2 regions of the Buttiauxella sp. S19-1 genome follow, and region 1 is predicted to be linked to the other one. Evidence: predicted binding sites of a transcription regulator. Region 1 holds the regulator's gene; the other holds the start of a gene.
The links. Region 1 encodes sigma-54, which starts transcription at its own class of promoters, with help from an activator protein. Its sites were predicted from a motif close to GTTGGCACANNTTTCGCTNT; they were not measured.
Positions count from the first base shown of each region.

Region 2: a site for sigma-54 is predicted at 9,379-9,398, ahead of glnK (P-II family nitrogen regulator). Genes of this name have one in related genera too.

Region 1 covers NZ_JAHWLU010000002.1:58,300-69,259, forward strand. Annotated here, with positions in the region: gene MES37_RS00920 (TIGR01212 family radical SAM protein) at 1-260, shown strand, start outside; gene arcB (aerobic respiration two-component sensor histidine kinase ArcB) at 311-2,659, shown strand; gene elbB (isoprenoid biosynthesis glyoxalase ElbB) at 2,895-3,548, shown strand; gene mtgA (monofunctional biosynthetic peptidoglycan transglycosylase) at 3,545-4,273, shown strand; gene npr (PTS phosphocarrier protein NPr) at 4,279-4,551, opposite strand; gene rapZ (RNase adapter RapZ) at 4,548-5,402, opposite strand; gene ptsN (PTS IIA-like nitrogen regulatory protein PtsN) at 5,456-5,947, opposite strand; gene hpf (ribosome hibernation promoting factor) at 6,155-6,442, opposite strand; gene rpoN (RNA polymerase factor sigma-54) at 6,465-7,898, opposite strand; gene lptB (LPS export ABC transporter ATP-binding protein) at 8,072-8,797, opposite strand; gene lptA (lipopolysaccharide ABC transporter substrate-binding protein LptA) at 8,804-9,367, opposite strand; gene lptC (LPS export ABC transporter periplasmic protein LptC) at 9,336-9,911, opposite strand; gene kdsC (3-deoxy-manno-octulosonate-8-phosphatase KdsC) at 9,908-10,474, opposite strand; gene kdsD (arabinose-5-phosphate isomerase KdsD) at 10,491-10,960, opposite strand, start outside.
Region 2 covers NZ_JAHWLU010000011.1:27,052-38,011, reverse strand. Annotated here, with positions in the region: gene MES37_RS04580 (SgrR family transcriptional regulator) at 1-1,686, opposite strand, end outside; gene cof (HMP-PP phosphatase) at 1,788-2,609, shown strand; gene MES37_RS04570 (lysozyme inhibitor LprI family protein) at 2,672-3,886, opposite strand; gene MES37_RS04565 (PLP-dependent cysteine synthase family protein) at 3,951-5,003, opposite strand; gene MES37_RS04560 (Lrp/AsnC family transcriptional regulator) at 5,130-5,591, shown strand; partial or broken gene MES37_RS04555 (SmdA family multidrug ABC transporter permease/ATP-binding protein) at 5,648-7,425, shown strand; gene MES37_RS04550 (SmdB family multidrug efflux ABC transporter permease/ATP-binding protein) at 7,418-9,196, shown strand; gene glnK (P-II family nitrogen regulator) at 9,450-9,788, shown strand; gene amtB (ammonium transporter AmtB) at 9,821-10,960, shown strand, end outside.

The DNA of each region.
Region 1 (10,960 bases):
CGAAAAGTTGGCAGGCAGGACGACTGCAAGGCATCGAACTGGAAGAGTATGCGACTACCGCAGGTGAGATGATTCGCCATACGCCGATCGATATTGTTTATCATCGCATATCTGCCAATGCCCGCCGTCCGACACTGCTGGCACCGCTGTGGTGTGAGAACCGATGGACCGGAATGGGGGCAATCGATAAGTATTTGACGGAGCATGGAACACAAGGCTCGGCATTGGGTTCGCCATGGACCCCAGCAATTCTGTCGTAATCCCTAAGCGTGCGGTATATTTAGCTGATTGAAGGCGAGGGAAACGTTCCATGAAGCAAATCCGGTTACTGGCACAGTATTACGTTGATTTGATGGTGAAGCTCGGATTAGTGCGCTTCTCATTATTGTTGGCTTCCGCCCTGGTGGTGTTGGCTATTGTGGTGCAAATGGCCGTGACGATGTTGTTACGTGGCCAGGTTGAAAGCATTGATGTCGTCCGCTCTATCTTTTTTGGACTGCTAATTACTCCCTGGGCTGTCTATTTCCTTTCTGTGGTGGTTGAACAACTCGAAGAGTCTCGCCAAAGGCTGTCAAAACTGGTGCAGAAACTTGAAGAGATGCGCGAAAGAGACCTGAAACTTAATGTGCAGCTTAAAGACAATATTGCGCAATTAAATCAGGAAATTGCCGTTCGCGTGAAAGCAGAAGATGAGCGTCAAACTATGCTTGAGCAACTCAAAGTTGAGATGCAGGAGCGTGAAGAGACGCAAATTCAGCTTGAGCAGCAATCGTCGTTTTTACGCTCATTCCTCGATGCTTCCCCGGATCTGGTTTTCTATCGTAATGAAGATAAAGAATTTTCAGGCTGTAACCGTGCCATGGAGTTGTTGACGGGCAAAAGTGAGAAGCAACTGATCAGACTGAAGCCAGAAGAGGTCTACTCGCCAGAAGCAGCCCAAAAGGTTATCGAAACGGATGAAAAAGTGTTCCGCCATAACGTTTCGCTCACCTATGAACAGTGGCTGGATTACCCCGATGGGCGCAAAGCCTGCTTTGAAATTCGCAAAGTGCCGTATTACGACCGCGTGGGTAAGCGTCACGGTTTGATGGGCTTTGGCCGCGATATTACCGAGCGCAAGCGTTACCAGGATGCACTTGAACGCGCCAGTCGCGATAAAACCACCTTCATTTCAACCATCAGCCATGAACTGCGTACACCGCTAAATGGGATCGTCGGTTTGAGCCGTATCTTGCTCGATACCGATCTGAATCCTGAACAAACCAATTACCTCAAAACCATTCATGTATCGGCAATAACACTCGGTAATATTTTCAACGATATCATTGATATGGATAAGCTTGAACGTCGCAAAGTCCAGCTTGATAACCAGCCGATTGATTTCACTGGTTTCCTGGCTGATTTAGAGAATCTTTCCGGTTTGCAAGCACAGCAAAAAGGGCTGAAGCTGGAAATGAACTCTACGTTACCACTGCCGCATAAAGTGGTGACCGATGGAACACGTCTGCGCCAAATCCTTTGGAATCTGATCAGTAACGCCGTTAAGTTCACGCCAAAAGGAGGACTGGTTGCTGTGCGCGTGTGTTATGAAGAAGAAAACACGTTGCGCTTCGAAGTTCAGGATTCCGGCATTGGCATTCCTCAAGACGAACAGGACAAAATCTTCGCCATGTATTATCAGGTGAAAGACAGTCATGGCGGCAAACCGGCTACCGGTACGGGAATTGGCCTGGCGGTATCGCGCCGTCTGGCGAAGAGTATGGGTGGCGATATTACCGTTAGCAGCAAGCCCGGTGAAGGTTCGTTGTTTACCCTGACCGTGCAGGCACCGCGTGTTGCGGATGAAGTTGAAGATACCCTTGAAGATGATGAAATGCCGCTGCCGGCATTGCACGTCTTATTGGTTGAAGATATTGAACTCAACGTGATTGTTGCGCGTTCCGTGCTTGAGAAGCTCGGCAATAGCGTCGATGTCGCGATGACCGGTAAAGAAGCGCTAGAAAAATTCACCCCAGGGGAATATGACCTGGTGCTGTTGGACATCCAGTTACCTGATATGACGGGGCTGGATATTTCCCGGCAACTGACCACGCATTATGCGCGTGAAGATTTACCACCGCTGGTGGCATTGACTGCTAACGTATTGAAAGATAAAAAAGAGTACCTGGATGCTGGCATGGATGATGTGCTGAGCAAACCCCTCTCTGTTCCGGCGTTAATGGCGATGATCCAAAAATTCTGGGACAACCAACAGTCAGAGTCTAAGAAGGAGTCTCAAGTGCCTCAAGTTAATAGTGAAAAGCAGCAAGCATTGCTCGATATTCCAATGCTTGAGCAGTATATGGACCTCGTCGGACCAAAACTGATTACTGATGGGCTGGCGATGTTTGAAAAAATGATGCCGGGCTATCTGAGTGTACTGGACTCCAATATGACTGCTCGCGACCAGAAAGGGGTCGTGGAAGAAGGTCATAAGATTAAAGGAGCCGCAGGGTCTGTTGGGCTACGTCACTTGCAGCAAGTTGCTCAGCAAATTCAATCGCCGGACTTACCTGCATGGTCAGAAAACGTCGGTGAGTGGATTGAAGAGTTGAAACAAGAATGGCAACACGATGTTGATGTTCTGAAAGCCTGGGTGGCAAATGCTCCCAAAAAATGACCCCGGATAAACCGGGGTGCGCGAATTCTGCGCCAACACCAGGGAAAAGTCAGGTTGCGCCGTTGAGTTATAAGTCTTTATCCAAATGGCGCAGCCGATAATCTTGTGTGCTGCTCAGGCATTAAGATAGCAAATCTTAAATAGTTTGTTACATGAAACAGTAAAATGTGTGAAGCATAGCGATCAAATCATCATAACTGATGATGAAATTTGCATGATGAAAAGGAATGGCTGAATGAAGAAGATTGGTGTGGTGCTCAGTGGGTGTGGGGTCTACGACGGAAGTGAGATTCAGGAAGCTGTGATTACCCTGCTGGCTATCGCTCGGTCAGGTGCTGAAGCGGTATGTTTTGCACCCGATAAACCTCAAGCAGATGTTATTAATCACCTGACTAATAATAAGTCTATTGAGCATCGTAATGTGCTGGCTGAAGCGGCGCGAATTACTCGTGGTGCGGTAGCGCCATTAGCGCAGGCCGATGCCAGTCAACTGGATGCGCTTATTGTGCCTGGCGGTTTTGGCGCGGCGAAAAACTTGTGTAATTTTGCAAGCCATGGGAGCGACTGCCAGATTGATAGCGATCTACGCCGTCTGGCTCGTGATTGCCATGCCCAGGGTAAACCACTCGGCTTTATTTGTATTGCCCCAGTGATGTTACCAAAAATTCTTGATGTGCCGGTGCGTTTGACTATCGGTACAGATATCGACACGGCAGAAGTCGTTGAAGAAATGGGGGCCGAACATGTTCCGTGCCCGGTTGACGATATTGTGGTTGATGAAGAACACAAAGTGGTGACCACGCCTGCTTATATGCTGGCGACCCGTATCGATGAAGCCGCAATGGGTATCGAAAAGCTGGTGGCCCGCGTCGTGGATATGACTGCATGAAGAAAGGGCGTATCGCGCTCTTGAGCTTTTTCAAGCGCTGGCTGTTGCGTGGTCTACTGGCACTGGCGGGAATTTGGCTGGTTGGGATAATCCTGTTTAGTTTTATGCCGGTGCCGTTTTCAGCAGTGATGGTCGAGCGGCAGTTTAGTGCCTGGTTCAGCGGTGATTTTAGTTATGTTGCGCACTCGGATTGGGTGAGCATGGACGAGATCTCGCCGTGGATGGGGCTGGCGGTGATTGCGGCAGAAGACCAGAAATTCCCTGATCACTGGGGGTTTGATGTAACGGCAATTGAAAAAGCTATTGCACATAATGAGCGAAATGAAAATCGCGTTCGTGGTGCATCCACACTCTCTCAGCAAACGGCGAAAAACCTATTCCTGTGGGATGGTCGTAGTTATCTGCGCAAAGGCCTGGAAGCGGGATTGACCCTTGGCATGGAAGTAGTCTGGACTAAACGCCGCATCCTGGCGGTTTACCTGAATATCGCGGAGTTTGGTGATGGGGTTTTTGGTGTGGAAGCCGCCTCGCAGCGCTATTTCCATAAACCTGCCAGCCGCCTTACGGCATCAGAAGCAGCACTTCTCGCAGCCGTTCTCCCTAATCCCATTCGCTTTAAAGCGAATGCACCTTCCGCTTATGTACACCAGCGTCAGCAATGGATTTTGCGCCAGATGCGCCAGCTAGGTGGCGAATCGTTTATGGCGCAGCATGAGTTGAAGTGAGCTAATTAGTCTTCGTCAAAACCGGCATTGAATAGCGCGATAACGGCGTTCAATGCCTGTTCTTCTTCGGGGCCAGTGACTTCAATTTCAATGTGACCCCCTTTAGCAGAATCCAGCATCAGCAATGCAATGACGCTATTGGCTTCAGCTTCCGTGCCAGCCTCGTTGCGCAGCATCACTTCGGCGTCAAAGCTTTGTACCAGTTCGAACAGCTTCATCGCTGGGCGTGCGTGCATGCCCAGTTTGTTGGTTATCTCAACGGTCTGTTTTACGGTCATGTTTTACGTTTTTCCAGCGTGCGGTGACGGGATTGCACGTTCTTGCCGCGTGAACGGAAATAATCTGCCAACTGTTCAGCGATATAAACTGAACGGTGTTTACCGCCGGTACAGCCAATCGCCACAGTTAGATAGCTGCGGTTATTGGTTTCCAGCATAGGTAACCATAGCTCAAGATAGCTACGCGTCTGGTAGATAAAATTGTGGACTTCGGTATGACGGTCGAGGAACGCAGCAACAGGTCTGTCCAGACCGGTCATCGGGCGCAGCTTCGGGTCCCAGTGCGGGTTTGGCAGGAAGCGCACATCGAACACGTAATCCGCATCAATCGGAATACCATGTTTAAAGCCAAAGGACTCGAACACCATTGTCAGCTCACGTTCACGTTTACCAAGCAAACGGGTACGCAGCATTTCCGCGAGCTCATGCACCGACATCTCAGAGGTGTCGATGATCAGATCGGCTCTGGATTTCAATGGCTCCAGCAAGTCACTTTCTTCATCTATCGCACTTTCCAGCGAGAGATTTTTACTGGAAAGCGGGTGCAAGCGGCGCGTGTCACTATAACGACGAATCAGCGTGTTGCGATCGGCATCAAGGAATAACAATTGTGGTGAGAATGAGTCAGGCAGATTGGTCATTGCCTGTTCAAAGATCTCCGGATTTTCCGGCATGTTACGCACGTCGATGCTGACTGCCGCAGAAATTTGGCGTTCTGCGAGGGTTTTAGCAAGATCAGGTAATAGCACCACTGGTAGGTTATCTACACAGTAGAATCCCATATCTTCTAGTGCACGCAAGGCTACAGACTTCCCTGAACCAGAGCGGCCGCTGACAATCATCAGCACCATGTTTTCACTCCCCCAACTTTTCTTGCTGCGGCATACCCGTGACCGCAGCCAGATTATTCACTTTCACTACCTTGTTCTGTTTCGGTAATGATCTGATAAAGCTCTTCATCGCTCTGTGCAGAACGCAGGCGGCGGCAAATCGTTTTGTCAGCCAGACGTTTTGCTACCAGAGACAAAGTATGTAAGTGCGTTTTTGTTTGATCCGCAGGAACAAGCAGCGCAAACATCAGGTCAACCGGTTGGTTATCGATGGCGTCAAAAGCGATAGGGGTTTCCAGTTTAATAAACACCCCAACGGCACGAGTCGTATCTTCTTCCAGTTTCCCATGGGGAATGGCGATGCCATTTCCGATACCGGTACTGCCCATGCGTTCGCGCGTCAATACAGCCTCAAATACCACTTGTGGTGGCAGGCCGAGCTGTTTTGCTGCCAGTTCACTGATGATTTCCAGTGCACGCTTTTTACTCTGGCAATGTACGTTGGTACGGGTACATTCCTTGTTCAGGACTTGACTAAGTTGTAGAGCAGAATCGTTGTTCATCATAAGTTCACCTAAGCACCCTGTTATGCTAACGGCCCGCTACTCCACGCAACGAGCCGTCTTTACCCTTCATACTTCAAGTTGCATATGCGTTGGCTTCCTCGCTCACCCCAGTCACTTACCAGAGTAAGCTCATGGGGATTCACTGTGTAGCCGCCTTTCTGCAACTCGAATTATTTTGGGTAACTGCTTAAACAGTTGCCCGGATTATCAGTGTTGTTTTAGTTTATCTTTATGTTTGGTTAACTGGCGAGCCAGTTTATCAATCAGACCGTCAATCGCCGCATACATATCCTGCCCTTCCGCGCTGGCATGAATTTCACCACCATTTACATGAAGCGTTGAATCGGCAATATGCGTGACTTTTTCCACTTTTAACACAATATAGACTTGGTTAATTCTATCGAAGTACTGCTCCAGTTTGGCAAACTTCGTACTCACAAATTCGCGCAGTGCGTCAGTGATTTCGACGTTATGTCCTGTAATGTTGAGCTGCATAGTGTCTTCCTTATCGGTTAAGTCAAACCAACTGTTTACGCTGATTTGACGGTGGTATGGATAAAGACTCTCGGTACTTCGCAACAGTGCGGCGTGCCACCATGATCCCCTGATCCGATAGCATAGTCGTTAACTTGCTATCACTCAGTGGTTTCGCAGGGTTTTCCGCAGCAATTAATTTCTTCACCAATGCACGAATTGCCGTCGAGGAGGCTTCACCTCCACCTTCGGTATTAACGTGGCTTGAGAAGAAATACTTCAATTCAAAAATGCCGCGTGGGCTATGTAAATATTTTTGCGTGGTCACTCGGGAAATGGTCGATTCATGCATTTCTACGACCTGAGCGATATCAGCAAGCACCATCGGTTTCATGTGCTCTTCGCCGTGTTCAAAAAAGCCTTGTTGCTGTTCAACGATACAGCGACTGACGCGCAGCAGCGTGTCGTTCCGGCTTTCCAGGCTCTTAATCAGCCACTTTGCTTCTTGCAGATTACTGCGAATAAATTGCGAGTCGCTGTCATTGCGGGCACTGGTGCCCATTGCAGCGTACTGCTGGTTTATTTTCAGGCGAGGGAGGCTGTCGGCATTGAGTTCTACAGTCCAGTGACCTTGCGTTTTTTTCACCAGAACATCCGGTATGACATATTCCGGTTCACCGGTCTGAATGGATTGCCCTGGGCGTGGGTCAAGAGACTGAATCAGGCACATTGCCTCTTTCAGCACCTCTTCTTTCAGACGGGTGACGCGCATCAGGCTGCGGAAGTCATGGTTAGCGAGCAGATCCAGGTGATCGCTGACAATCAAGCTGGCTTCGGTTAACCATGGCGTTTCGCGAGCGAACTGTGAAAGCTGTATGAGCAGGCAATCGCGTAGATCACGTGCGGCAACACCCACAGGATCGAAGCGTTGAACGCGTTTGAGTACGGCTTCCACTTCGTCGAGGGTGATTTCGTCATCACCCATGCTTTCCAGAATTTCTTCCAGAGAAACTGTGAGATAACCCATTTCGTCAACGGCATCGACAATAGAGGTCGCAATTGCTGTGTCAGTATCTGAAAACGGGGTGAGATCAACCTGCCACATCAGATAATCCTGAAGAGACTGGGTCGTTTCCCCCTGATAAACCGGCAATTCGTCGTCGATATAATCGCTTCCGGTTCCTGATGGAGTGCCTGCGGTGTAGATTTCGTCCCAACTGGTATCCAGCGGTAACTCGTCAGGCATTTCTTTTTGCTCAAGCGCCTCACGGGTATCTAACGCTTCGTTTTCACGTACTTCCTGAGTTTCAACTTCTTCATGCAGATCGGTTTGCTCAAGCAGTGGGTTACTTTCCAGTGCTTGCTGAAGTTCTTGCTGTAGCTCTAACGTCGAAAGTTGCAACAGACGAATTGCCTGCTGTAACTGGGGAGTCATAGCAAGTTGTTGGCTAAGCCGTAATTGCAAACCTTGCTTCATATTCAGAGCGAGCTTCCTCAGGTTATACTCGTCATACTTCGAGCTGCAGGGGTGTTGACTGCACTCCTTCACCCCAGTCACTTACTCAAGTAAGCTCCTGGGATGAACTCCCTTGTCGCCTACCTGCAACTCGAATTATTTTGAGTATAAATATTATAATTTTTACTACCCTATCAGAGTCTGAACTCTTCGCCCAGATACACGCGCTTAACATGCTCGTCTTCCAGGATTTCGGCTGGAGTGCCATGGGCGATTAAATGGCCCTGGCTTACGATGTAGGCACGTTCACAAACAGCCAGCGTTTCGCGTACGTTATGGTCAGTAATCAACACCCCGAGCCCACTGTCGCGCAGATGCTCAATGATTCGCTTGATGTCGATGACGGATATTGGGTCAACACCAGCAAAAGGTTCATCCAGAAGAATAAATTTTGGATTTGCGGCTAATGCTCGGGCAATTTCGACACGACGACGCTCGCCACCAGACAATGACTGCCCGAGGTTATTACGCAAATGTTCGATGTGGAATTCTTCCATCAGCTCATTAGCGCGGTCATCACGCTGCTCAACAGAAAGATCGTCACGGATTTGCAGCACAGCCATTAAGTTATCGAACACACTTAAACGGCGGAAAATAGACGCTTCTTGCGGTAAGTAGCCGATACCTCGACGAGCACGAGCATGAAGTGGCAGAAGGCTGATGTCTTCATCATCAATAATAATGTTGCCGGCGTCACGCGGCACAATGCCAACCACCATGTAAAAGGTGGTGGTTTTCCCGGCACCGTTTGGGCCAAGTAACCCGACAATTTCACCCGACTTAACAGCCAGGCTGACATCTTCAACGACGCGGCGGCCTTTGTAGGCTTTGGCGAGATTTTTTGCAATTAAAGTAGCCATAACGAATTAGTTACTCTTTTTCTGCGCAGGGGCTGGTGCCGGAGCCTGGCCGTCTTTTTTCTGCAGTTGAGAAGGGACCAGAACGGTGGTGACACGTTTACCTTTTTCGCTAAAGGCCTGCATCTTCTGTTCTTTCACCAGATAAGTAATTTTGTCGCCTTTGATATTGCTGTCGACCTGCTCGAGATAAGCATTACCGGTCAGAACTACAAAGTCGTTTTGCAACTCATAGTGCATGGTCGCTGAGTGGCCGCTAACGGGTTTACCGCTATCTTGCATCTGATAGAACGTGGCTGGATTACCATAACCATCAATGACTTCTTTGCCTTCTTCGCCGCCAGGACGAGTCACAACCACTTTGTCGGCGTTAATTTTGATACTGCCTTGTGTCACGATCACATTGCCAGTGAAGGTGACGACGTTGCCCTGCATATCCAGCGACTGTTGGTCAGATTCAATGTGAATCGGCTGATCGGTATCACCGGTCAACGCAAATGCCGAAAAACTAGCGGCTAAAAGCGTACTGGTTAGTACTAAATTACGGCTGAGTTTGTTTATTTTGGATTTCATAGGATGTTCTAACCTTTTCAATCAGCTCGGCATTTTTGCTGCGTAAATTTCCACGCATTTTGAGGCCGGTGGAGTTAAAGCTGGTTCCATACAAGGTTACCTGGTCATCAGAGGCAACATCCTGAGTGACTAAATTAACCTGCGCATTGTCCGTGGTAATTTTGCGTAGCTGAGAATCCGGCGTCAGAGCCGTCAGCACCACATTCCCATACAAATACAGCATCCGATCGTTAGTAAGTTTGGCGCGATCCGCTCGTAAAGACCAGGTTGCCACTTTGTTTTCGTCATACTGCGTCATCACCGGGTTGGTAAACCACGAAATAGCAGTCTCAGAAAAATATTCAACGTGTTCCGAAACCAGCCGATAATTCAGAGCCCCTTCAGGACTGTAGGCGAGCGTCGTGGAATGTTCACTTTGATAGGTTGGCTCGTTGCTGTTTACCGTCGGTGTAGCAACGGGGTCTTTATCGACCAGATTTAAGCCAATCAACACTAATGCCAGCAATGAAAGCAGGATGATAACCCAACGTCTGGTCTTACTCATATAGATAGCCCTTTGGCCTCATCAAGCTTTCCTTGTGCCAGTAACAGAAGATCACAGACTTCGCGGACCGCCCCACGTCCGCCAGCAATACGTGTAACGTAGTCGGCACGAGGAATCAGTAAAGGATGAGCGTCGGAAACCGCCACACTCAAACCCACTTTTGCCATCACTGGCCAGTCGATTAAATCATCACCAACGTAAGCAACATGTTCCGCGGGGATGGCGAGCTTATCTAATAGATCGTGAAAAGCCAAAAGCTTGTCAGATTGCCCTTGATAGAGATGGGTAATCCCGAGTGTTGCGCATCGGTCTTCAAGTAGCTTTGCTTTGCGGCCGGTAATAATCGCGACTTCGATGTCGGAAGTCAGCACGCAGCGAATTCCGTAACCGTCACGCACGTTGAATGCTTTCAGCTCTTCGCCGCTATTACCCATGTAAATCAGGCCATCAGACATGACACCGTCAACATCTAAAATAAGCAGGCGCACGTTTTCTGCCCGCTCCATCACGCGCGTGCTTACCGGGCCATAACAGGTGGCAAGTGACGCTTCATGGTTACTCATTAAGGCTAATCCTTTGTTAAACCACGCCAGCGCGTAGCATGTCATGCATATGTACCACACCGAGAAGTTGGTCGCCATCTGCAACCAATACCGAGGTAATGTGGCGAGATTGCATCAAATTGAGCGCATCCACAGCCAGGAGTGACGGACGGACCCTAATTCCACCGACAGTCATGACATCTGCGATATTCAGAGAGTGGAGGTCAACGCCCATATCAAAGACGCGTCGTAAATCGCCATCGGTGAAGATCCCTTCGATTTTCATCAGGGAGTCACAGATTACGGTCATACCCATATTTTTACGCGTAATTTCCAGTAGAGCATCGCGCAAGGACGCATCTTTACTGACATGAGGGATCTCATCACCGCTGTGCATGATATCGCTGACGCGTAGTAACAGTTTACGACCCAATGCGCCGCCTGGGTGAGAAAGTGCAAAATCTTCTGCAGTAAAGCCGCGAGCTTTAAGCAACGCAACGGCAAGGG
Region 2 (10,960 bases), on a different contig from region 1:
CGGTAACCACGCCTGAGTAAAATCGAACCAACCCCAGGCGTTCAATTCAATGCCATTTACACCTGGCGGCGCACTAATCTGGTAACGGTAATTAAACAGTGGAGACACGATGGCATCGCGCATTAATGCGCTGAACACTTCTTGCAAACCAGTATTGCGGGCATTTTCGTCGGGGTGGATTTGCACGGTATCGAGTGTTGCCTGCAAATGGGTGTACTGGTTTTCAGTCAGAACCGCAGGCCACAGCACATCGCTGCGTAACCACTGCTCCAGCGTGTAGACCGGTGCCTCGCCAATTAACCGGTCGCCCATCATTAAATCAGCTTCAGCTAACGCATCACACCCGGTCCAGTTTTTCGCGTCGTGGAAGACTAGCGTTAATTCACAACCTAAGGCAGCAAGAGATGTTTTAAGCTGCTGGGCCATCACGTGCAATTCAACCGGCAAATGATAAAGCAGCGTCACTTGTGGCGGCAGCGCAACCGCGTCGCACTGAGTCCACTCGGGAATTTTCCAGCCGGGGATCATCTCAACGCTTGGCATGATCAGCGATTCATCGACGGGCAGGCTGGCGATCAACTGTTGCTGGTGGATTACCTGCATCAGAAAGCGCGCCTGCTCTGGTGACAAGTTGCTGTTTTGCTTCACCGCCAGATAACAAAAGCCGAGGCTGATGCTATTACTGACAGGGCGAAGATGGACCAGTTCATCTTGTTGCCCAATGGCAATTTGCACCGGATGGCGGCAACTGGTGCCTAGTTCGGTGTCGAACAATTGTGGGGTAATCCAGTATTCCACTGCTTTGAGTAACGGATGGCCGAGATGGTAAGACTCAAAGCTCTCGATGCGTACCAGATTCTCTTTATAGCTGCTGATGCGAAATGGCCCGCAGCCGATTTGGTCATCTTCTGGGTGGGCCAGGCGGCTGCAATAACTCGCCAGCCGATGAGCCAGCCAGTAGTCGGGGCTATGCAGCACAAAACGGATGCATTGCGTATGGGCGAGCTCAATGCTTTTCACGCTGACAAACAGATGCCGCATTGCCGGAAGTGCCAGCAGCATCATTAAACGTTGCTGTAATTGCGTGCTTTCCACTGGCTCGCCGTTGTGCCAGTGAAGTGTGGAGCGAATAAAAAAGTTCCAGTTCAGGCCGTCTTCGGAGACTTCCCAATGATGAGCAAGGTCAGGTTGTGGGAGCGTGCCAGAGGAGGTGAATCGGGTGAGGCCAGCAAAGATTTGCCCAGCTAAATGCTGCTCGGCACGACCTGGCAGAAAACCCGGCTGCAAAGGTTCTAGCGGACGATAATAGGGAATACGTAGCGTCGGCGTATCATTTTGCCACTGCCCACCTAAAAATGGTTGCAGCAAATGGCGCAGTTGTTCCGGTGCGATCTGCGCCAGTTCGAGCGCATTCTGATGCTGTCCTTTGTGCAACACCTGTTCCATCATTCCTGAACGAACGCTTTCCGGCGTCACCAAAAAGGTCAGGGTGCCGCGTTTCCCGCGCCCGGACTTCGCCTCCCAGGTTAACCACCCCGCATCCTGTAGCTGATTGAGCAACGTTCGCACATGGCGTTCACTGCAAAAACAGCGAGCGGCCAAATCCGCTACGGTGACGTGTTGAATTTCCCCCGCCGAGGGTTGCCACAAACGTTGAAATTGGTTGAGTCGATTGAGTAGTCGCATAGTTAAACCCGGAACAATTTTAAAAAAGTATTCACTATTAGTTCCGTATATACCAGGTGATACTGCCAGCTGTGTTTTAGTCGTCACAAATCGGAGTAAACATGGCTCTTCTGGCTGCATTTGATATGGATGGTACGCTGTTAATGCCCAATCATCTTTTGGGCGAAGAAACGGTGCGTACCCTAAACCGGTTGCGCGATGAACGCCAGATGACACTCGCATTTGCCACGGGTCGCCATGTGCTGGAGATGCGCCATGTCCTGAACAAACTCTCACTGGAAGCGTTTTTGATAACCGGCAACGGGACACGCATTCACTCAACGGAAGGCGAACTTCTGCACCGCCAGGATCTTGCAGCAGAGGCAGCGGAAACCGTGATTCACGGGCAGTGGGAAACCCAGGCTAGCCTGCACGTGTTTAATGACACCGGCTGGTTAACGGAATATGCAGTTGGGGAAATGCTCAACGCCCACGTTTACAGCGGCTTTAGCCCGAAAATTGTTGATGTAAAACGCATCCCTTCTGATGAAGTGACGAAGACCTGTTTCTGTGGCCCGCACGATGACCTGCTACGGCTGAAAGTTCAACTGGAAGAGGCGCTGGGTGACCGCGCGTTTCTCTGTTTCTCGGCGGTAGATTGCTTAGAAGTGTTACCGGTGGGCTGCAACAAAGGCTCGGCGTTGAAGGTATTAAGTCAGCATCTTGGCCTGACGATGAAAGATTGTATGGCATTTGGCGACGCGATGAACGACCGCGAAATGCTCTCAAGCGTGGGTCATGGATTAATCATGGGCAACGCGATGGCACAACTGAAAGCAGATTTACCGCATTTACCTGTTATTGGTCATTGCCAAAAACAGGCCGTTTCTCATTATTTGACTCATTGGCTTGATACACCAAACCTCACTTATTCCCCCGAATGATAAGGCATTAAGCCAGCCGGGCATTAGCCCGGCTTTTTTTTCGTTATTGCCTGAATAACTCGTCACTGATCCCCTGTCGACAAATTCTCGCTGAGATAATCCAGTTGCTCATTTAACCACGCATTAACGATAGCTGTTGAGGCTTTACTGGCATCGCTGGCGGTGAATTTTCGCTCTGTTTGTAGCCACTCCATCGTCGCTTTACGTGCCGGATCTATCGCGATAAGTAGCTGTTCACGTTGCACCTTTGGCCAGCTTTTGTCATCCCATTCGCTAATTCTCTTCTCAGGGGATTCCTGCGATTGACCTTCAATTGGCTTAAGGAAATCGGTGGGTGAGAGCGTTGCACGCAGCCGGAGTATCGCCCAATCCGCATAGCTGGCATAACGAATGGTACCCGAATTTGGGTACGCAGCACTCATGACTGGATCGAGGATTTTATTAAGCTGCTTCCACGCAGGTAGTTCAAAAAGATTGCCTTGCGGTGGGCAGATAGGGGCCTGGCTATCGCGAGAGGAACCCCATAATGCCCCAAAAGCTCGATAAGCCGCATCGCCCTGGCGGCTAAAAACAAAGCAATGAACATCAGGGCGGGGAGGGACTTCATCATACCTGCCCTGCTCAATGGTCATGCGCAGAAAGGTCAGTACGGCAACGTTCTTGCTGGTTTTAGGATCGTTCTCAATATCTTTCAGCAATGAGGCTGCAAAGTCGTTCTGTTTATTTAACGCGGTGACCGCAACCTGGTGGCGTTGTTTCGCTTCTTCCGCCGTGACGCCACTGGTGGGTTCAAAACGATTGAGGTAGACCAGCCATGCGGAGGCAAGCGGGCCACGATACTGCTTCAACTGATAAGCGGCATTTGCCGGATCGGCAGGAATACTGGCAATAATCGCGTCGAGTTGAGTTTCCGCCTGTTGCGTTGTTGCTTGTAGACTGGATTTACGCTGGTTAAACAGGTTTTCCAGGCAAGCCGCATCGGCGTTACACGCATCGCGTTCTTTTAGCCAGCTACGCTGGTTTTTGCGTAACTCACTTGCCCCTTCATCAGACAGGTTCGCCATTGCCGTTTGGTATTTTTCATTGAGAGTACTGTCGAGCTGGCTCAGTGTTTCGTTATCACAAATAGCGTGTTCGATGGCCGTTGTCGCTTTGCTGCAATCGAACGAGGCCGCATGTGTTGAATGAACCACGAAGAAGCCTGCCAGGCTGAGACTCAGTAACAAACGCCGGTCAACTAACCGGCGTGGAAAGCGAAGAGAAGCGTGAATATGCACAGTGAGTTCCTTTCAGTGTCCTTTTTGGGGAGAACAATAATACCTCACTTCTCGCCTGTGGATTCTATTGTGCAGCCACCTGTTTGTGAATTTCAGCCATCCACGGCGCAACATCGCCGATGTTCGCCTTCACCCAATCCGCGTTGTAATAGGTTTCCAGATAACGTTCACCGCTGTCACAAAGCAACGTCACAATAGAACCGGTGCGCCCTTCATCACGCATCCGTGCGGCAAGCTGCAACACACCCCACATATTGGTGCCGGTCGATGCGCCGACTTTACGGCCCAGTATCGTTTCCAGCCATTGCATCGTGGCAATACTGGCCGCATCAGGGACACGCATCATTTCGTCGATAACATCCGGGATGAACGATGGCTCGCAGCGTGGGCGGCCAATCCCTTCAATTTTACTGCCGATAGCACTGCGCAGGCTGCAATCGCGGTTCTGCCAATAATCCATGAACACTGAATTTTGCGGGTCGACAACCGCCAGTTGCGTCGGATACCCCAGGTAGCGCAAATAACGGCCAATCGTTGCGGAAGTGCCGCCGGTACCGGCGCTCATCACAATATACTCAGGCACTGGATTAGGCTCATGTTCCATCTGGCGGAAAACACTGTCGGCAATGTTGTTATTGCCACGCCAGTCGGTGGCGCGTTCGGCGTAAGTAAACTGATCCATATAATGGCCGTTCAGTTCGCGAGCCAGCGTTTCAGAAGCTGCGTAAATTTCGCAGGCGTTTTCCACGAAATGGCAGCGGCCACCATAAAACTCAATTTGTTCAACCTTACGTTTCGCCGTGTAGGCGGGCATCACGGCGATAAAAGGCAGCCCTAACAAACGGGCAAAATAGGCCTCTGAAACAGCGGTAGAACCGGAAGACGCCTCAATGATGGTGGTGCCTTCTTTAATCCAGCCGTTACACAAACCATATAAAAACAGCGAACGGGCAAGACGATGTTTCAGGCTACCTGTTGGATGCGTACTTTCATCTTTCAGATACAGCTGAATACCGGGAAAACCAGGCAGCGCCAGGCGAATTAAATGTGTATCGGCGGAACGTTGGTAATCGGCGTTAATTTCGCTTATTGCGTGGTTTACCCAGATGCTGGTCATGTTGTTGTCCGTATGAATTTTCGTTTGTCTATTTGTGCCTAGAGTAATGCAAAAATGAGATAAAAAAGTTGCCTTTTAGCCTGTCAGGAACGTTCAATGGAGAAAAAATTTCTCCCGGAGGTCGCCATGTTAGATAAAATTGACCGCAAGCTGCTATCCTTGCTGCAAAAAGACTGCACCCTCTCTTTGCAGGCACTCGCTGATGCCGTTAATCTGACCACCACACCCTGCTGGAAACGCCTGAAACGGCTGGAAGACGACGGCATCATCCGCGCCAAAGTTGCGTTATTAGACCCGGAAAAACTCGGCCTCGGTCTGACAGCATTTGTGTTGATAAAAACCCAACACCACAGCAGTGAGTGGTACTGCAAATTTGTTTCTGTCGTGGAGCAGATGCCTGAAGTGCTCGGTTTCTGGCGCATGGCGGGGGAGTACGACTACCTGATGCGTGTACAGGTAGAAGACATGAAACGGTACGATGATTTTTACAAACGGCTGGTGAATGGTATTCCTGGTTTAACCGACGTGACTTCGAGTTTTGCCATGGAACAGATAAAATACACCACGGCCTTGCCACTGGAACGCTAAGTTAGGTTCTCCGGCCTCAATAGCATTTCACTAGTATTTCTCAGGAATTTGACTGCGTGCGATTATTTGCTCAATTAAGCTGGTACTTCACCCGCGAATGGCGACGCTATCTCGGGGCTGTCGCCTTGCTTATTATCATTGCTATCTTGCAACTTGTGCCGCCAAAACTGGTGGGCGTAATTGTCGATGGTGTGACTCAACAGCGCCTTTCTGGCAGTGACGTACTGATGTGGATTGGCGTGATACTGGTTATCGCGGTGATCGTCTACATACTACGTTACGTCTGGCGCGTGCTGTTGTTCGGGGCAAGCTACCAGCTTGCCGTTGAATTGCGCGAAGATTATTACCGCCAGTTGAGCCGCCATCATCCCGAGTTTTATCTACGTCACCGCACCGGTGACTTAATGGCACGCGCGACAAACGATGTTGATCGCGTGGTTTTTGCTGCAGGTGAAGGCGTGTTAACGCTGGTGGATTCGCTGGTGATGGGCTGCGCGGTATTAATCGTGATGTCGACGCAAATCAGCTGGGAGTTGACGCTGCTCGCGCTGTTACCTATGCCAGTTATGGCGCTGGTCATCAAACGTTATGGCGACCAATTACATCAACGCTTCAAACTCGCCCAGGCCGCATTCTCAACGCTAAATGACCGCACGCAGGAAAGTTTATCCAGCATCCGCATGATTAAAGCCTTTGGTCTTGAAGACCGCCAATCCGCGCTGTTTGCCGCTGAAGCTAAAGATGCTGGCGAGAAAAACATGAAAGTGGCGCGGGTGGATGCACGCTTTGATCCGACGATTTATATCACCATCGGCACCGCAAACCTGCTGGCGATCGGCGGCGGCAGTTGGATGGTGATTCAGGGTTCGCTCACCCTTGGGCAACTCACCAGCTTTGTGATGTACCTCGGCCTGATGATTGGCCGATGCTGGCGCTGGCGTGGATGTTCAATATTGTTGAGCGCGGCAGTGCGGCGTACAGCCGAATTCGCAGCATGCTCTCCGAAGCGCCGTCAGTCACCGATGGCACCAAAGAAGCGCCAGCCGGTCGCGGTACAGTTGAAGCGAATATTCAGGCGTTCCATTATCCGCAAACCGCACGCCCGACACTTGAAAATGTCTCCTTCACCTTAAAACCAGGCGAAATGTTGGGGTTATGTGGCCCAACGGGCGCCGGGAAAAGTACCATTCTGTCCCTGCTCCAGCGTCATTTTGACATCGACCAGGGTGAGATTTGTTTCCATGGTATTCCGCTGGTGCAGATGCAGCTCGACTCCTGGCGTAGCCGTCTGGCGGTGGTCAATCAGACACCATTCTTGTTCTCTGACACGGTGGCCAGCAATATTGCTTTGGGCAAACCGGGCGCCACGCAGCAGGAAATTGAACATGTTGCCAGGCTTGCCAGCGTTCATGACGATATTCTGCGTTTACCACAAGGTTACGAAACTGAAGTCGGTGAGCGTGGCGTGATGCTATCCGGCGGCCAGAAACAGCGTATTTCTATCGCTCGTGCATTATTGCTTGATGCAGAAATCTTGATCCTCGACGACGCGCTTTCTGCCGTTGACGGGCGTACCGAGCACCAAATCCTGCATAACCTGCGCCAGTGGGGCGAAAACCGCACCGTTATTATTAGCGCGCACCGTCTGTCGGCTTTGACCGAAGCCAGTGAAATCCTCGTGATGCAGCACGGGCATGTTGCCCAACGCGGCAATCACGATGTGCTGGTAGGGAAGTCTGGTTGGTATCGCGACATGTATCGTTATCAACAACTGGAAGCGGCGCTGGATGATGCGCCAGAAACGACGGTAGACGAGGAACCTGCCAATGCGTAAATCCATACAGCAATGGCCAACCATCAAACGCCTGCTGGCATATGGCTCACCGTGGCGTAAACCGCTCGCAGGGGCGGTAGTGATGTTGTGGATTGCGGCGGCAGCCGAAGTCAGCGGCCCGATTTTAGTGAGTTATTTTATTGATAACATGGTGTCTGAGCATCGCATGCCGATTGCGGCGGCAGCGGGGCTAGGAACAGCCTACCTGTTGCTGTCAATTTCGGCGGCGACGCTGCATTACTGGCAGGCTTTATTATTTAACCAGGCCGCTGTTGGCGTAGTACAAAAGCTGCGTACTGACGTGATGGATGCCGCATTGCGCCAGCCACTGAGTACCTTTGATACCCAGCCGGTTGGGCAATTAATTTCCCGTGTTACCAACGACACCGAAGTCATTCGCGATCTCTACGTGACGGTCGTTGCGACAGTATTGCGCAGTGCCGCACTGATTGGCGCGATGCTGGTGGCGATGTTCAGCCTCGACTGGCGCATGGCGTCGGTGGCGGTCTGCATCTTCCCGGCGGTGATCATCGTGATGTTTATCTACCAGCGTTACAGCACACCGATTGTGCGCCGGGTGCGTAGCTATCTGGCGGATATCAACGATGGCTTTAACGAAGTGATTAACGGGATGAGCGTCATCCAGCAGTTCCGCCAACAGGCAAGATTTGGCGAGCGGATGGGGGCGGCGAGCCGTTCGCACTATTTAGCGCGGATGCAAACCTTGCGCCTCGATGGTTTTTTATTACGACCGTTGTTGAGCCTGTTTTCCGCAATGGTGCTGTGCGGCTTGCTGATGCTGTTCGGTTTCACCTCAGTTGGCACCATTGAAGTTGGCGTGTTATACGCGTTTATCAACTATTTGGGGCGTCTTAACGAGCCGCTGATTGAACTCACCACGCAACAATCGATGCTGCAACAGGCAGTGGTGGCAGGTGAACGCGTGTTCGAATTAATGGACGGTAAGCGCCAGGATTACGGCAACGATACTCGCCCGCTGGAAAGCGGCCATATCGAGGTGGATAACGTCTCTTTCGCCTATCGCGGTGACCGTCTGGTATTGCAGGATATTCACCTTGATGTCCCAGCGCGTAGTTTTGTGGCGCTGGTGGGACATACCGGAAGTGGGAAAAGTACCCTCGCAAACTTGTTGATGGGCTATTACCCGCTGACCAACGGTGAAATTCGTCTTGATGGCCGCCCTCTGGATACGCTGAGCCATAGTGTGTTGCGCCAGGGTGTAGCGATGGTGCAACAAGATCCAGTGGTACTGGCGGACTCTTTCTTTGCTAACGTCACGCTAGGGCGCGACATCAGCGAAGCGGCGGTCTGGCAAGCGCTGGAAACGGTGCAACTGGCAGAACTGGCTCGCACCATGAGTGATGGCATCTACACGCGGTTGGGCGAGCAGGGCAATAACTTGTCTGTTGGTCAGAAGCAATTACTGGCTCTGGCACGCGTGCTGGTGGATGCACCGCAGATTTTGATCCTCGATGAAGCAACAGCAAATATCGACTCCGGCACCGAGCAGGCCATTCAACATGCGCTGGCCGCGGTGCGTGAGCACACCACGCTGGTGGTGATTGCTCACCGTTTATCGACCATTACCGATGCCGATACCATTCTGGTGTTGCACCGTGGGCAGGCTGTTGAACGTGGTACGCACAGTGAATTGCTGGCAGCACAGGGCCGTTACTGGCAGATGTACCAGCTGCAACTGGCAGGTGAAGAATTAGCCGCGGCAACTCGCGAAGAGCCTGCCACCGCTTGATGCACCAAAAACACGCATAAATCCAATGGGTATCTCCATTGGTGCAGAAGCGAAACGCACCATGCACTGAAATGGTGCGTTTTTATTACCTAAGAACTTTCTTAATCCCAGTCATCGTTATTCCTTCCCCATCAACCCTTATTCGGCGCGGCTTAACGCGCTGAAAAAACCTGTTTTTCATTTTTGGCATGGCCTTTGCTTTATGTAATCAGTGTTGCAAGGGCAATTACCCAATTCTGACTGGAGGGGATCTATGAAGCTGGTTACCGTGGTGATCAAACCGTTCAAACTCGAAGATGTACGCGAAGCGCTGTCTTCAATCGGTATTCAAGGGCTGACTGTTACCGAGGTTAAAGGCTTTGGCCGCCAGAAAGGTCACGCAGAGTTGTACCGCGGTGCTGAATACAGCGTCAATTTCCTGCCTAAAGTGAAAATTGATGTGGCAATTGCCGATGATCAACTTGATGAAGTGATTGATGTCATTAGCAAAGCTGCCTACACCGGCAAGATTGGCGATGGCAAAATTTTTGTTGCTGAACTGCAACGCGTCATCCGCATTCGTACCGGCGAAGCCGACGAAGCTGCACTGTAATCGTCTTGCCACTCGTGAAAGGGATGGAAAAAATGAAGAAATTAGCCTCTATCTTAGGCGTTGTAGCCCTGGCACTTGCGCCATCAATCGCGCTTGCGGCACCCGCTGTGGCCGATAAAGCAGACAACGCCTTTATGATGATTAGCACCGCATTGGTGCTGTTTATGACAATACCTGGGCTGGCGCTGTTTTACGGTGGCCTGATTCGCTCCAAAAACGTGCTGTCGATGCTGACTCAGATAACGGTCACGTTTGCGCTGGTTTGTGTGCTGTGGGTGGTTTATGGCTATACCCTGGCCTTTGGCTCCGGTGGCAGCTTCTTTGGTAACTTCGACTGGGTATTGCTGAAGAATATTCAGCTCACCGCGTTGATGGGCTCTTTCTACCAATATATTCATGTGGCGTTCCAGGGTTCCTTCGCCTGTATCACCGTGGGCCTAATTGTTGGCGCGCTGGCTGAACGTATTCGCTTCTCAGCGGTGCTGATTTTCGTCGTGATTTGGCTGACGCTCTCTTATGTGCCGATTGCCCATATGGTGTGGGGTGGTGGCTTACTGGCAACACACGGTGCAATGGACTTCGCGGGTGGTACTGTCGTCCATATCAATGCCGCGGTTGCGGGCCTGGTAGGTGCTTACCTGATTGGCAAACGTGTTGGCTACGGTAAAGAAGCGTTCAAACCGCACAACTTACCGATGGTGTTTACCGGTACTGCGATCCTCTACTTCGGCTGGTTTGGCTTCAACGCCGGTTCGGCAAGTGCTGCAAACGAAATCGCCGCTCTGGCCTTTGTGAACACGGTTGTTGCAACTGCCGCTGCCGTCCTCGGCTGGGTATTTGGTGAGTGGGCATTGCGTGGCAAACCTTCTCTGCTGGGCGCGTGTTCCGGTGCCATTGCAGGTCTGGTCGGTATCACTCCAGCGTGTGGTTATGTTGGCGTCGGCGGTGCACTGATTATCGGTATCGTAGCGGGTCTGGCCGGTTTGTGGGGTGTGACGCTGCTGAAAAAATGGCTGCGTGTCGATGACCCTTGTGATGTGTTCGGTGTCCACGGCGTGTGCGGTATCGTAGGTTGCATCATGACCGGTATCTTTGCTGCAACTTCACTGGGTGGTGTGGGCTATGCACAAGGCGTGACCATGGGCCATCAAATCCTGGTGCAACTGGAAAGT